Regions from separate parts of the Streptomyces sp. NPDC020192 genome, predicted to be linked through region 2. Evidence: riboswitches for the same ligand, from Rfam matches in the RefSeq annotation. Region 2 holds a riboswitch; the other holds the start of a gene.
The links. A riboswitch is a leader RNA that binds a small molecule or an ion and turns the genes downstream of it on or off. The one in region 2 is predicted to bind cyclic di-AMP.

Region 1 (4,133 bases), on a different contig from region 2:
CACCGCCGCCGACCGCCACTGGCTGCGCACCGCCTGCGAGCTCGCCGCGCTGTGCCCGCCCTCCGAGACGGCGTTCAGCGTCGGCGCGGTGGTGGTGGCGGCCGACGGTACGGAGCTGGCGCGCGGCCACTCGCGGGAGGGGGACGACCCCGTCGTCCACGCGGAGGAGGCGGCCCTCGCCAAGCTCGACCCGGCCGACCCCCGGCTGGCCTCCGCCACGGTCTACAGCAGCCTGGAGCCGTGCGCCCGCCGCGCGTCCCGGCCCGCACCGTGCTCCGAGCTGATCCTGCGGGCGGGGGTGCGGCGGGTGGTGACGGCCTGGCGTGAACCGGACACGTTCGTGGACGCGGCCGACGGGACCGGGGTGCTGGTGCAGGCGGGCGCCGAGGTGGTCGTCCTGCCGGAGTACGAGGAGCAGGCCAAGGCGCCCAACAGGCATCTGGTGGGGTGAGCCCCCCCCGGAAAACACTCAGGGCCTGGAATCCGATGGATTCCAGGCCCTGAGCCTTCAGTAGCGGGGACAGGATTTGAACCTGCGACCTCTGGGTTATGAGCCCAGCGAGCTACCGAGCTGCTCCACCCCGCGTCGTTGTGACTCCAGAGTACCCCATGCGCAGGACACTTTGCACACCGGTTGATCGCGGGGCCCCCGGGGCGTGTCATCCGCCCGGGCCAACCGAGGTCGCCCGGCGGGCCCGGGGCGGCCAGGCTGGACGTACGTCGGACATGTGGGAGACGAGTGGTGGGCCCTGGAGAGGTGGAGGAGAGCACGTATGCCAGGGCGGGGGGCCGGCTGCCCGGTGACCCCGTGCCCGACCCGGGCCTCGGCGACGAGCCGGCCCCCGCGCGCCCGCGCCGCCTCACCCCCGGCGCGTCGGCCCGCGCCCTGCCCGCGCTGCTGGTCGCCGGCGGGGTGCTGTACGGCCTGCTCACCCCGAGGGAGTTCACGGCCGTACCGTTCTTCACCGCCGCCCCGCTGATCGCCGCACCCCTGTCCTCGCTGCGCACCACCGTGCTGACCGGCGTCGCGGCCGTCGTCGCCATGTACGCGGTGCGCGCCCGGAGCGGCGACCATCCGGCCGTGGGCATCGTCACGGACGTCGTCACCGTGGCCAGCGTCGCCCTGCTGGCCGTCGCCATCAACCGGGTCGTCCGGATCGGTGACCGGCGGCTCGCCTCCGCCCGGGAGATCGCCGAGGCCGCCCAGCGGGCCGTACTGCCTCAGCCCGCCGCGCGGATCGGCGGCTTCGAGATCGCCGCCTGCTACGAGGCGGCCCGGCAGGACGCGTTCATCGGCGGCGACCTGTACGCGGTGCAGGACAGTCCGCACGGTGTCCGGCTGATCGTCGGGGACGTGCGCGGCAAGGGCATGGGCGCGGTCGCCGCCGTCGCCGTGGTGATCGGCGCGTTCCGGGAGGCCGCCGAGCAGGAGGCCACGCTGGAGGAGGTGGCGCAGCGGCTGGAGCGGGCACTGGCCCGCGAGGGCACCCGGCGCGACGGCATCGACGCCTTCGAGGGCTTCACCACCGCCGTCCTCGCCGAACTCCCGCACGGCGACGGGACCGTACGGATCCTCACCCGCGGCCATCCGCCCCCGCTGCTGCTGTACGCCGACGGCACCCTGCGCACCCTGACCGCCCCCGAGCCCGCGCTGCCGCTCGGCATGGGCGACCTCGGGACATGGCCCGACGAGGCCATGGAGGAGCGCTTCCCGGACGGGGCCACCCTGCTGCTGTACACCGACGGGCTGTCCGAGGCCCGGGACGCGAACGGCCGGTTCTACGACCCCGAACGGCGGCTCGCCGGGCGGGTCTTCCCCGGCCCCGCCGCGCTGGTCGGCGCGCTCGCCGGGGAGGTGCGCCGGCACTCCGGCGGGATGACGGACGACATGGCGCTGCTCGCCGTACGCCACCCCTGACGATTTCACGGACGGTGACCGGACGACCGCCCTCCGCATAACATCTGAGACACCATCAAAAACGCCGAGACTCCTGAATGATGGCCAACTCGCCCGTTTTGCCGTGGTCCTGGCCGTTAAGTCCGGGCCGGAAAGCGTTAATGATCAAGCCGAACGGCTTGGAAAGTGACTTGCAGGTCTATTAACGTTCGATAACGCAGCGCGGTCGTCCCAGCCGCCACAAGAGGCGGCTCCGTGCGCACGCGCCGAATCCCGCAAGGGAGCCGGGGAACCACCACCCTGGGGTGAATCACGCGGATACCGAGAGGTATACGCGCGTAGGAGACCTTCCCGCTCCGAACCCGTCAGCTAACCCGGTAGGCGACGGAAGGAAAGGAGTACGCCCGCGTGGCGTCCAACCCGCCTGCCCCCGAAGCCCCGTTCATACCGGCGTCCGCCGATCCCGAGACCTTCGGCTACGGCTCCTACCACGCCGAAGAGGGCCCCTGGGAGGAGTGGAACCCCACCGAGGACTCCGTCGCCTCCGTCCGCGGCCGGCACCGCGTCGCCAAGCAGCGCGGCGGCTTCGCCCGCAGCTCCACCGTCCTCGGCGTCGGCGTCATGGCCGCGGTCGGTGCGGGCGGCATGGCCAGCGCCCACACCGGCAAGCCCCCGGTCTCCCTCTCCCTGCCCGACTCGGTGACCCACCTCTTCGAGGACGGCGGCTCCTCCTCGGCACCGAAGGCCGCCGCCACCGGGCTCTCCGACGTCGGCGTGAGCACCGACAGCACCAAGAGCGGCGGCGCCGGCGAGGCCCTGCGCAACCGGATCATGGCCCAGGCCGAGCAGCAGCAGAACAAGGCCGACAGCAGGGCCACCGCGGCCGCGCTCGCCGCCACCGAGAAGCAGACCGCCGACGCGGCCGCCAAGGCGGAGAAGGACGCCGCCGCCCGGGCCGCCGCCGCCAAGGACAAGGCGGTGGCCGATGCGAAGCAGGCGGCCGAGGCCGCGCGGCTGGCCGAGCTGGCCAAGCAGTACCAGCTGCCCGTCGTGTCGTACACGATCACCGGCACCTTCGGTCAGCCCGGCGCGATGTGGTCCTCCGGCTACCACACCGGCCTCGACTTCGCCGCCCCCACCGGCACCCTCATCAAGGCCGTCCACGGCGGCACGATCACCGAGGCGGGCTGGGCCGGCGCCTACGGCTACCGCACCATCCTGACCCTGGACGACGGCACCGAGCTGTGGTTCTGCCACCAGTCCTCGATCAACGTCTCGGTCGGCCAGAAGGTCGCCACCGGCGACGTCATCGGCCGCATCGGCGCCACCGGCAACGTCACCGGCCCCCACCTGCACCTGGAGGTCCACCCGAACGGCCAGGCCACCGCCATCGACCCGGCGCCGTGGTTGCGCGACAAGGGCCTCAACCCCTGAACCGGACCATGGCATTCGTGTGAACTCGGCGCCGGCGGTGGAATGCGATCACCCACCGCCGGTGTTGTCGTAGAGCATGACTTCCTTGCGCACACTCGGTTCCTCCGACCTCGAGGTCTTCCCCCTCTCCCTCGGCGGGAACGTCTTCGGCTGGACCGCCGACGAGGAGACCTCCTTCGCCGTCCTCGACGCCTACACGGCGGCCGGCGGCAACTTCATCGACACCGCCGACGCCTACTCCGCCTGGGTCGAGGGCAACCAGGGCGGCGAGTCCGAGACGATCATCGGCAAGTGGGTCAAGGCCCGCGGCAACCGCTCCGACGTCGTCATCGCCACCAAGGTCAGCCAGCACCCGCAGTTCCAGGGCCTGTCCGCGGCCAACATCAAGGCCGCCGCCGACGCCTCCCTGCGCCGCCTGGACACCGACTACATCGACCTCTACTACACCCACTTCGACAAGCCCGAGATCCCGGTCGAGGAGATCATCGGCGCCCTCGACGAGCTGGTGAAGGCGGGCAAGGTCCGGCACATCGCCGCCTCCAACATCAGCGCCGAGCGCCTCAAGGCCTCCCTCGACTTCTCCGACCGCGAGGGCCTGGCCCGCTACGTCGCCCTCCAGCCCCACTACAACCTCGTCTCCCGCGACACCTACGAGGGCGAGCTGCAGGAGCTGGCCGCCAAGGAGAACCTGTCCGCGGTGCCGTACTTCTCCCTCGCCTCGGGCTTCCTGACCGGCAAGTACCGCCCCGGTACGAAGGTCGACAGCGCCCGCGCCGAAGGGGCCCAGAAGCACGCCGAGTCC
Region 2 (4,133 bases):
CGCCGCCAGCGCTACGACAACGTCCCCTACGGCACCGCCTTCGAGAAGCTGACCGCCCTGTCGTACCCGGAGGGTCACCCCTACCACCACACGCCGATCGGCTCGATGGCGGACCTGGACGCGGCCACCCTGGAGGACGCCCGCCAGTTCTTCCGCACCTACTACGCGCCGAACAACGCGGTGCTCTCCGTGGTCGGTGACATCGACCCGGTGCAGACCCTCGCCTGGATCGAGAAGTACTTCGGCTCGATCCAGGCGCACGACGGCAAGCCCGCCCCCCGCGACGGCTCCCTGCCGGACGTCATCGGCGAGCAGAAGCGCGAGGTCGTCGTCGAGGAGGTTCCGGCGCGCGCCCTGATGGCCGCCTACCGGCTCCCGCACGACGGCACGCGCGCGTGCGACGCGGCCGACCTCGCCCTGACCGTCCTCGGCGGCGGCGAGTCCTCCCGCCTGTACAACCGGCTGGTGCGCCGTGACCGTACGGCCGTCGCGGCCGGCTTCGGCCTGCTGCGCCTCGCCGGTGCGCCTTCCATGGGCTGGCTGGACGTGAAGACCTCCGGGGACGTCGAGGTGCCGGTCATCGAGACCGCCATCGACGAGGAGCTGGCCCGGTTCGCCGAGGAGGGCCCCACGCCCGAGGAAATGGAGCGCGCCCAGGCCCAGTTGGAGCGCGAGTGGCTGGACCGGCTCGGCACGGTCGCCGGCCGCGCCGACGAACTGTGCCGGTTCGCCGTCCTGTTCGGCGACCCGCAGCTCGCCCTGACCGCCGTCAAGCGCGTCCTGGAGATCACCCCGAAGGAGGTCCAGGAGGTCGCCAAGGCCCGCCTGCGCCCCGACAACCGCGCGGTCCTGGTCTACGAGCCGCTGTCCGCCGAGTCCGCCGAGCACACCGAGGAGGCGGGGCGCGGCGAGGACCCGGAGCGGGAAGCGACCGTAGAGGCCGGTAACGAGAACGAGGAGACGGCCAAGTGACCGAGCTCGCCACCATGGACTTCCACCCCCAGCCGCAGCCCGGCGAGGCCAGGCCGTGGGCGTTCCCGGCCCCCGAGCGCGCCACGCTCGACAACGGCCTGACCGTGCTGCGCTGCCACCGCCCCGGCCAGCAGATCGTCGCCGTCGAGGTGCTGCTGGACGCCCCCCTGGACGCCGAGCCGGCCGGCCTGGACGGCGTCGGCACGATCATGGCGCGGGCCTTCTCCGAGGGCACCGACAAGCACTCCGCCGAGGAGTTCGCCGCCGAGCTGGAGCGCGCGGGCGCCACGCTGGACTCGCATGCCGACCACCCCGGTGTCCGGCTCAGCCTGGAGGTGCCCGCCTCCCGGCTGGCCAAGGGCCTGGGCCTGCTCGCCGACGCCCTGCGCGCGCCCGCGTTCGCCGAGAGCGAGGTCGAGCGGCTGGTCCGCAACCGCCTGGACGAGATCCCGCACGAGCTGGCCAACCCCTCCCGGCGGGCCGCCAAGGAGCTCTCCAAGGAGCTGTTCCCGGCGACCTCGCGCATGTCGCGCCCGCGCCAGGGCACCGAGGAGACCGTCGAGAAGATCGACGCCGCCGCCGTACGCGCCTTCTACGACCGCTACGTCCGCCCCGCCACGGCCACCGCGGTCGTGGTCGGCGACCTCACCGGGATCGACCTGGACGCGCTGCTCGGCGAGACCCTGGGCGCCTGGACCGGCAGCCAGGGCGAGCCCCGGCCGGTGCCCGCGGTGAGCGCCGACGACACCGGGCGCGTGGTCATCGTGGACCGGCCCGGCGCCGTCCAGACGCAGCTGCTCATCGGCCGCGTCGGCCCCGACCGGCACGACCGCGTGTGGCCCGCCCAGGTGCTCGGCACCTACTGCCTCGGCGGCACCCTCACCTCCCGCCTGGACCGCGTCCTGCGCGAGGAGAAGGGCTACACCTACGGTGTGCGGTCCTTCGGGCAGGTCCTCCGGTCCGCCCCGGACGGCACGGGTGTGTCGATGCTCGCCATCAGCGGTTCCGTGGACACGCCCAACACCGGTCCCGCGCTGGACGACCTGTGGAAGGTGCTGCGCACCCTCGCGGCGGACGGCCTGACCGACGCCGAGCGGGACGTGGCCGTGCAGAACCTCGTCGGGGTGGCGCCGCTGAAGTACGAGACGGCGGCGGCCGTCGCGAGCACGCTGGCCGACCAGGTCGAGCAGCACCTGCCCGACGACTTCCAGGCGACGCTGTACCAGCAGCTGGCCGCGACGGGCACGGTGGAGGCCACGGCCGCCGTCGTGAACGCCTTCCCGGTGGACCGCATGGTGACCGTCCTCGTCGGTGACGCCGCCCAGATCAAGGCGCCGGTGGAGGCGCTCGGCATCGGCGACGTCACCGTGGTGGCGGCCGACTGACGCACGCACGCGTGGGGCCCTGACGACCGACAGGCCGTCAGGGCCCCTGCTGTTCCGCTCTCTTCCTCATGTCTTCCCCAGATGCCCGATTTGGGGCGGAGGTTGCCTGTCTGCCCTGTGGGATGCGCTACAAAAACCCGGATCCGTTTGGGGATTGCCGAGGCGCCCGCCTAGCGTCGTCCGGGCTGTTCGTCGGGCAGTGCGCCGCACCCGCGGCACCGGACAGCCATCGCCGAGTCCCCGTACGGCGCGAGCCAGGGGAGCCGGGGACCCACGTCCCTGGGGTGAATCGGACGCCACGCGTGCGCGTGGGGCCCGTAGGAGACCTTCCTGCTCCGAACCCGTCAGCTAACCCGGTAGGCGAGAGGGAAGGAAAGGACCAGCCACTTCATGGCGTTCATGTGCGCCACCGGGAAGCATCGCAAGCCCGGCCGGGTCAAGCGCACCACCGCTCAGGCGGCCGGTGTCGCGGCCCTGACCACCACCGGTGTCATCGGCACCCTCGCGGCCTCCCCGGCCCTCGCCGCCGAGAACGCCGCGGAGCAGACCGGCCTCACTCCGGTCCTCACCGTGAGCGACGACGTGGCCGAGCACATCAGCGCGCAGGCCGCCGCCCAGCAGCGGGCCGCCGAGCAGAAGGCGGCCGAGCAGGCCGCCGCCAAGCGGGCCCAGGAGATCCGCGCGGCCAAGGCGCGCGCCGCCCGCGAGGCCGAGCGCGAGCGGCTGAACCGTTTCGTCGCCCCGATCACGGACTCGTACGTCTCCACGGGCTACAAGGCCAGCAGCTCCCTGTGGTCCTCCGGCTCCCACACCGGCATCGACTTCCACGCGGCCAGCGGCACGCCCGTCCACGCGGTCGGCTCCGGCACCGTCGTCTCCACCGGCTGGGGCGGCGCGTACGGCAACCAGATCGTGATCCGGATGGCCGACGGCATGTACACCCAGTACGGCCATCTGTCGTCGCTCGGGGTCACGGTGGGCCAGCAGGTCACCCCGGGCCAGCAGATCGGCCTGTCCGGCGCGACCGGCAACGTCACCGGGCCGCACCTCCACTTCGAGGCCCGTACGACCCCCGACTACGGCTCGGACGTCGACCCCGTCGCCTATCTCCGCAAGCACGGCGTGACCGTCTGACGCACCCGCGCACGGCATCCGCGGCCCCGGCTCACCGAGCCGGGGCTTTCGCCGTTTTTCACGCTGTCCGCCGGATGTCTGTCCAAAAAACTTCCATGGATTCCGGCCCGCCGTCGGAAATTCCGGCTCATTGGAATAGAGTCACGGAACACACGTCCATCGTCGACGTTTCACGGGGATTAAGGCGGAGGTCGGTCATGCGTATTCCGGCGCACTCGGTATGCACGGCGATCCGGGACGACATCGTCGCCGGTGTCTACGAGCGTGGCGGCCGGCTGACCGAGGAAGTCCTGGCCCGTCGCTACGGCGTCTCGCGCGTCCCCGTCCGCGAGGCCCTGCGCACCCTGGAGGCGGAGGGCTTCGTGGTGACGCGCCGGCATGCGGGCGCGTGCGTGGCCGAGCCGACCGAGCAGGAGGCCGCCGACCTGCTGGAGATGCGCATGCTCCTGGAGCCGCTCGGGGCCGCCCGGGCCGCACAGCGGCGCACGGAGGCGCATCTGAAGGTGCTGCGCGGCCTGGTGCGGCTGGGCCAGGAGCGGGCCAGGCGGGGTAGCAGCGAGGATCTGCGCTCGCTGGGCGGCTGGTTCCACGAGACGCTCGCCCAGGCCTGCGGCAGCCCCTCGCTGACCTCGATGCTGACCC

Region 1: another riboswitch for cyclic di-AMP. It lies ahead of ACH47Z_RS43405 (M23 family metallopeptidase); the one in region 2 lies ahead of ACH47Z_RS34720 (M23 family metallopeptidase).

Annotation. Positions count from the first base shown of each region.
Region 1 covers NZ_JBIRXG010000050.1:10,160-14,292, forward strand. The annotation lists gene ACH47Z_RS43390 (dihydrofolate reductase family protein) at 1-451, shown strand, start outside; tRNA gene ACH47Z_RS43395 (tRNA-Met) at 513-586, opposite strand; gene ACH47Z_RS43400 (PP2C family protein-serine/threonine phosphatase) at 743-1,918, shown strand; cyclic di-AMP (ydaO/yuaA leader) riboswitch at 2,152-2,298, shown strand; gene ACH47Z_RS43405 (M23 family metallopeptidase) at 2,306-3,331, shown strand; gene ACH47Z_RS43410 (aldo/keto reductase) at 3,408-4,133, shown strand, end outside.
Region 2 covers NZ_JBIRXG010000023.1:22,613-26,745, reverse strand. The annotation lists gene ACH47Z_RS34730 (M16 family metallopeptidase) at 1-972, shown strand, start outside; gene ACH47Z_RS34725 (M16 family metallopeptidase) at 969-2,357, shown strand; cyclic di-AMP (ydaO/yuaA leader) riboswitch at 2,578-2,735, shown strand; gene ACH47Z_RS34720 (M23 family metallopeptidase) at 2,748-3,491, shown strand; gene ACH47Z_RS34715 (GntR family transcriptional regulator) at 3,689-4,133, shown strand, end outside.